One region of the Pseudoalteromonas sp. MB47 genome, then DNA from elsewhere that is predicted to be linked to it. Evidence: predicted binding sites of a transcription regulator. Region 1 holds the regulator's gene; the other holds the start of a gene.
What was found. Region 1 encodes FliA, which starts transcription of late flagellar genes. Its sites were predicted from a motif close to CTAAAGNTNNNNNNNNNNNNGCCGATA; they were not measured.

Region 1 (3,409 bases):
GGTGCAACTGCTACATCGTCTGCTACTGATACATCTTCACCTGCAAGCTCTTCCGCTGTAGGTGGTTGGCTTAATTTATGAAGAACGTCTAGAAGCGCAGGATCTGCAGGCTCTGGTTGCTCACGATTTTGAATCGTTGCGAACATTTCGTTGATGGTATCCAGAGCTTGTAAAATAACATCCATAAGCTCAGGAGTGACACTGCGAACACCTTGGCGTAATAAATCGAAAACATTCTCTGCACCGTGACACGCATCAACAAGTTCAGTCATGCTTAAAAAGCCTGCACCGCCTTTGACAGTGTGGAAGCCTCTAAAAATGGCGTTTAAGAGATCTTTGTCTTCGGGATTGTTCTCAAGCTCAACTAATTGCTCTGACAAAAGCTCTAAGATTTCTCCTGCCTCAACAAGGAAATCCTGTAAAATATCTTCATCGACTTCAAAGCTCATGCAGCTACTCTCCTCTTAGAAGCCCAGACTTGATAATAGATCATCGACTTCATCTTGTCCTGAGACAACATCATCACGAGAGTCTTTATCAATAATCGGCCCTTCAGGACCTGCTAGTGTATCACTTGTCGCAGGTGCTTTTTCTATGGCCTGTTTTTCTTGTTGTTGATGACCATCTTCTTGACTGCCAAACACAGTTAAGAGATTAATTAAACTGTCTTCTACTTCTCGCACTAACTCAATGACGCGACGGATTACTTGCCCCGTCAAATCTTGATAGTCCTGTGCCATCAGCACATTGGTCATCAAGCCCTGTAGCTCATCGGTTTTAGTATGCGAGTTATTCATAAAATTATCTAAGCTATGACATAGCTTTTTAAACTCACCGAGCTCTATTTCTCGGCTCATTAAACGATCCCACGTTGGTTTAATCGTCGCTATTTCATCTGCAAGTTGTTGCGCTATAGGTAAACTAGCTTCAACTGCATCCATGGTTTTGTTAGCGGCGCTTTCTGTCATTTCCATAACATAATTTAAGCGCTGCTTAGCGTCTGGGATCGCATCGGTAGTTAAATCTGAAAGACGAGTATCTAGATCAAAGTTTTTTAGCGCTTCATGTAATTGTCGCGTCAGTTTACCGATTTCAGCAAACAGCTCTGATTGTTCTTTTGATGCTGTTTCAAGTATCAGCTGATCAGCTTTTTCTTGTTCACCATTTTCAAGAAACTCAACAAGTTGACGAGCTTGCTCTAAACTTATTTGAGGCGCAGCTAGTGCTGACATAAGCCTCTCCCCTTAGATTAACCTAAACGTTCAAACACTTTTTCCAATTTGGTTTTAAGTGTCGCAGCAGTGAATGGTTTAACGATATAGCCATTAACACCCGCTTGAGCAGCAGCAACAATTTGTTCTTTTTTCGCTTCAGCTGTCACCATTAATACAGGAATATGCTTAAGGCTATCATCAGCACGAATTGCTCTTAACAAATCAATGCCTTGCATACCTGGCATGTTCCAATCTGTTACAACAAAATCAAATTCTTGATTTTGTAGCATTGGCAATGCTGTTGACCCATCGTCAGCTTCCTGCACATTGGTAAAACCTAAATCCCTTAATAGATTTTTAATGATACGTCTCATTGTAGAAAAATCATCAACAACAAGAATTTTCATGTTTTTATCCAAAACATCCTCCGGTGAGGTTTGAACCTATATTTACTTACTACTAATTAATCCAGTCATTGATTTTTGCTTTGAGCTTAATCATCGCCTGACCATGTATCTGACTCACACGCGATTCACTAACATCGAGTATGTGTCCTATTTCTTTTAAGTTCATTTCGTCGTTGTAGTACAAAGACAAAACAAGTGCATCTCTTTCTGGTAACGATTGGATAGCCGTTAATAGAGACTGGTTAAACCGCTCATTTTTAACGTTATTAAACGGTTTGTCTAGTCCTAAATCCTGACCTACAGGTGTAATCACGTCTTCATCAACGCCTAAGTCCTCTATACCTAATACTTTACTAGAATTTACATCATGTAGAATATGATGGTACTCATCGAGCGTTATATCAAGTTTTTCAGCGACTTCTGTATCTTTAGGTTCACGATTTAGCGTGCTTTCTAATTCGGAAATGGTTTCAGCCACAAGGCGAGCATTTCGGTGAACTGAGCGTGGTGCCCAGTCACCTCTACGAATTTCGTCTAACATCGCACCACGAATACGAATTCCAGCGAAAGTTTCGAAACTAGCCCCTTTGCTAGCATCAAAGTTTTTTGATGCTTCAATTAGGCCTATCATGCCTGATTGAATTAAATCATCGAGTTGGACACTGGCAGGTAAACGAGCAATTAGATGGCACGCCACTTTTTTAACTAAAGAGGCATGTTTTTCAACAATCGCATTTAAGTTTTGTGCTGATTGATATCCCATCGCTTTATTCACCGATGTTGTCATAGTTAGCCGTTTACTAGTTTTTCAATGAAAAATTCTAAATGGCCAGAAGGTTGATTAGGGATCGGCCACTTAACTGCTTTTGTTGCTAATGTTTTAAACGCCACCGCAGCTGGTGAGTTTGGAAATAATTCAACAATCACCTTTTGGCGTCGCGTAGATTTACGCATGTTCTCGTCATAAGGAATGGTAGCTACCAACTCCATTGAAACGTCTAAAAAGCGATCCGTTACTTTTGAAAGTTTAGCAAATAATTCTTGCCCTTCACGCAAACTGCGCACCATATTAGCAACAATTTTAAATTTATATACGCCATGCTCACGGCTAAGCACTTTAATAAGCGCATAAGCATCGGTAATTGAGGTAGGTTCATCACATACAACCACAACAACATCTTGGGCTGCACGAGAAAAGCTTAATACCATGTCAGAAATACCTGCGGCGGTATCGACAATTAAAATATCAAACTCGGTGTTTAACTCGCTAAAAGCGCGAATAAGACCTGCATGCTCAGATGGTGTTAATTCCACCATGCTTTGCGAACCAGACGTCGCTGGTACAATTTTTATACCTGCAGGACCTTCAACGAGAATTTCGTCAAGCTCACACTCGCCTGACAAAACATGAGATAAGTTACGTTCAACACGAAGGCCAAGCATCACGTCACAGTTTGCCAAACCTAAATCGGCATCTAGTACTAATACACGATTTCCTTGCTGCCCTAATGCGATTGCGGTGTTGAGTGAAACATTGGTTTTACCCACTCCACCTTTACCGCCAGTCACAGCGATAACTTTAACGCCACTATTATTATTTTGATTCATTTTGCGCAGGCCGCTTGCTTGATCTAATACTGTGTTAATCATACATCCCTACTGTGTTCGACGCTACTGCTTGACGTCGTGAATGTTGTGCTTTTGCTCGTTTTAAATACAATTGTTCAGCTTTTTTCACTAGTTTTTCAGCATTCGCTACGCGAATATCTTCAGGAACACGCTGACCGT
Region 2 (3,409 bases), on a different contig from region 1:
GCAATCTATACAAGCTGAGCATCGCCAATTGCCATTAGTAAACGCCACTATTAAGTTGTTTGGGCAAAACGTCCCGATAGTATTCGGCAAAGGCCCGAAAAACACTTGGCATCAAGATGCGCGGCATCAGCTTACCTTACTAATATCATCACGTGTCAAACATCAAGAGGCTAACTACCTCGCTTTGCTTGAGCAGTTTATGCATGAAAAGCTTGAGAGCTATATCGAAATGCGAGTGCATGATTACTGTTTGCAAATGTCTGAGACGTTGCCTACAAAGCTTAAAATTCAACATTATAAACGTCGCTGGGGCAGTTGTAACAAACGCCGTGAGCTGACTTTTAATTTACATTTAGCAAGTGCGCCAACCTGGGTGATTGATTATGTAGTTGTCCATGAGCTTGCGCATCTTTTACATATGAATCATAGCGCTAAGTTTTGGCAACGTGTGAGCCAGTTTTATCCAGACTATAAAAAAGCAGAGCAATGGTTAAAAGCGAATGGGAGCAGTTTGAGTTGGTAGATTAAGTTAGCGAGAGTAAAGCTAGAAAGAGTAAAGCTAGAAAGAGTAAAGCTAGAAAGAGTAAAGCTAGAAAGAGTAAAGCTAGAAAGAGTAAAGCTAGAAAGAGTAAAGCTAGAAAGAGTAAAGCTAGAAAGAGTAAAGCTAGAAAGAGTAAGAGTGGTGGAGGGAGCTGGATTCGAACCAGCGAAGGCTGAGCCGTCAGATTTACAGTCTGATCCCTTTGGCCGCTCGGGAACCCCTCCACACAAATTTTTACTATTGCATTTGGCCCCACTTCACTGAGAAGAAAAGTGGTGGAGGGAGCTGGATTCGAACCAGCGAAGGCTGAGCCGTCAGATTTACAGTCTGATCCCTTTGGCCGCTCGGGAACCCCTCCACACAAATTTTTACTATTGCATTTGGCCCCACTTCACTGAGAAGAAAAGTGGTGGAGGGAGCTGGATTCGAACCAGCGAAGGCTGAGCCGTCAGATTTACAGTCTGATCCCTTTGGCCGCTCGGGAACCCCTCCAATGCAACGGCGCTGATAATAGCAAACTGATTTTTTAAGTAAAGAAAAAAACTAAAGAAAAATGCATAAATGCCGATAACTGGTTAATCAAGAAACTATTTGGCTAAAGACTATGCAAATTGATGGTTTGTTGCTCACAGAGAGTCAACTCGATAATCGTCTAAATAAAAGTGTTCACGAGCACCGCTCTGGAGAGTTTGCTTTATTACTCGCAATGCTTTCTCATGATGCGCTCGATTTTAGCCAGTTCCACCTACCAAAAACTGAATTAAGCAATCCTGAAGTATCTGAGTCTGCTCTGCGTACTGAATTAGGTGCTGGTCCTACACAACCATTAGCTCCCGAACAGTTTGACATGCTAATTGGGCAAGAAAATGCATTTAGACTATTGCAAGGTGGTTTATCAGATATAAAATTACGTCATTGCTTAAATCCAGAGCCTTTGAATGTTCGTGATGATAAGCAACATGTGCCGCTAGAAGTGATTGATAACTGTGAGCCAGCAGTTAGAAAACGCTTTTATGAAAAAAACAAACCCGTTGAGCGCCCACAAATCGACGCTGCCGCATTTTATGATAGTCTTACTAATGAGGCGATACATCAACCTCTGCATTTGGCGACAGCTTAGCATTCGAGGCTTAATCGAATTGTCACAGACTATGAATAAACTTAATAAAAAGTACAGCTAAATTAAGATGCGCTTGTTATAATAGCAGTCTATGGCTTAATGCCATTGTCATTGAACCAAGTTACTAGGACTATAATGAAGAAAACATTCACGCTAAACCACGAGAAAATTAAATACCCTCGTATGGTTGATGCAGCCAAGCACGAAGTAAAAAAATACTTGAAACGTGAGCGTAATAAAACACTCCCAGCAGGTGCCGACTATTGGGCGTTTGACTGTAAGTTTGGTGAATCAGCGGATGAGGCCAATGTCGTTCACGTGGCAGAGATTAATAAATGTATTAGCGATATTGAAGCAAAAGAGCTTACATCGTTTTATGTTGAAATCTTAGCGCGTCCTGCACAGCGTCAACATCAAGAGTTTGACGAAGAGTAATACGAATATCAGTTCGCAGTAATACTCTAAAACAAAAAAGGGCCATCAGGCCCTTTTTAGTTTTAGTAATCAATTATCGCGCAAACGGATCGGCATTTATTTTTTCTATGTACCAATTGCCTTTTTTACGCATCATTTTCACACTGCGCATATCATCAATTTTCTTACCATTAAAATAACCCGTAAAAATCAAATTGATGTTGGCTTTATCGCCATACTGTTCGCGCAAGCTCATGTTAGTCATATCGACTTCAATCACCACTTCATCGTATTGCATATTGACTAAGTTGCGAGCGAACTGCCCAGCGGTACCATAAGATTTCATAATTCGCGCCATTTTCGGCGTGGCGTATTCCATCGCTTTATTTAAATCGTTTTGGTTATACAAAGCATCAAAATAGAGGGTCGCTACGTTACCAGGGGTGTTTTTTTCACCTTTTGGTGCATCTTCAGAGCCGCAACCGGAAAGAATGCTGCTACTTAAAAGGATAAAAATTAAAAGTATATTTTTCATTGTTGTAGTTTTTCGAGTGAACTTAAAATAAAGTGTGTGACTAAATGAGCATGATGTAAAGTTAACTCGGTAAAATTAATAGTTTTATTTATTTTGGATAATAAAAAAGGATGCATGTTTGCATCCTTTTTAAAAACTAAGAGATTCTTGGTGATTACTGAACAAGCTCTTTATCGCTGAACTCTTCAGCAAATAATGGGCTTGATAAGTAACGCTCAGTTGCACTTGGTAAAATTACCACAATGTTTTTGTCTGCGTTTTCAGGTTTTTCAGCAAGGCGCTTTGCAGCAACTACTGCGGCACCTGAAGAAATACCCACTAAAATGCCTTCGTTTTTCATCAGTTCATGAGCCATGGCAATGGCATCTTCATTTGATACTTGCTCTGCAGCATCTACAACTTCTAAATCAAGGTTGCCAGGGATAAAGCCTGCACCGATACCTTGGATTTTATGAGGGCCCGGTTTAATTTCTTCACCAGCTAAAGTTTGGCTAATAACTGGCGAGTTAGTTGGTTCAACAGCAACCGATTGTACATTTAAGCCTTTCTCTAGTTTAAGGTAACGGCTAACACCTGTAATAGTACCACCAGTACCAACACCTGCTACGAAAATGTCGATTTTTCCGTCCATTGCTTCAAAGATTTCAGGACCTGTTGTTTCAAAGTGAATTTTTGGGTTAGCTGGGTTTTCGAACTGTTGTAAAAGAATGTACTTTTCAGGCTCACTTGCTTGAATTTCTTTTGCTTTTTGAATTGCGCCATTCATGCCTTTAGCGCCATCAGTTAAAACTAGGTTAGC

Region 2: IMPJCBKJ_RS08105 (VC2046/SO_2500 family protein) is a predicted target of FliA. The motif match lies at 1,085-1,111, and genes of this name have one in related genera.

The regions. Positions count from the first base shown of each region.
Region 1 covers NZ_VFBD01000031.1:271,847-275,255, forward strand. Annotated here, with positions in the region: gene IMPJCBKJ_RS19495 (chemotaxis protein CheA) at 1-449, opposite strand, end outside; gene IMPJCBKJ_RS19500 (protein phosphatase CheZ) at 465-1,232, opposite strand; gene cheY (chemotaxis response regulator CheY) at 1,250-1,633, opposite strand; gene IMPJCBKJ_RS19510 (RNA polymerase sigma factor FliA) at 1,674-2,384, opposite strand; gene IMPJCBKJ_RS19515 (MinD/ParA family protein) at 2,411-3,271, opposite strand; gene flhF (flagellar biosynthesis protein FlhF) at 3,264-3,409, opposite strand, start outside.
Region 2 covers NZ_VFBD01000013.1:103,232-106,640, forward strand. Annotated here, with positions in the region: gene IMPJCBKJ_RS08080 (SprT family zinc-dependent metalloprotease) at 1-523, shown strand, start outside; tRNA gene IMPJCBKJ_RS08090 (tRNA-Tyr) at 681-765, opposite strand; tRNA gene IMPJCBKJ_RS08095 (tRNA-Tyr) at 815-899, opposite strand; tRNA gene IMPJCBKJ_RS08100 (tRNA-Tyr) at 949-1,033, opposite strand; gene IMPJCBKJ_RS08105 (VC2046/SO_2500 family protein) at 1,146-1,661, shown strand; gene IMPJCBKJ_RS08110 (DUF6172 family protein) at 1,797-2,096, shown strand; gene IMPJCBKJ_RS08115 (hypothetical protein) at 2,170-2,610, opposite strand; gene cysK (cysteine synthase A) at 2,765-3,409, opposite strand, start outside.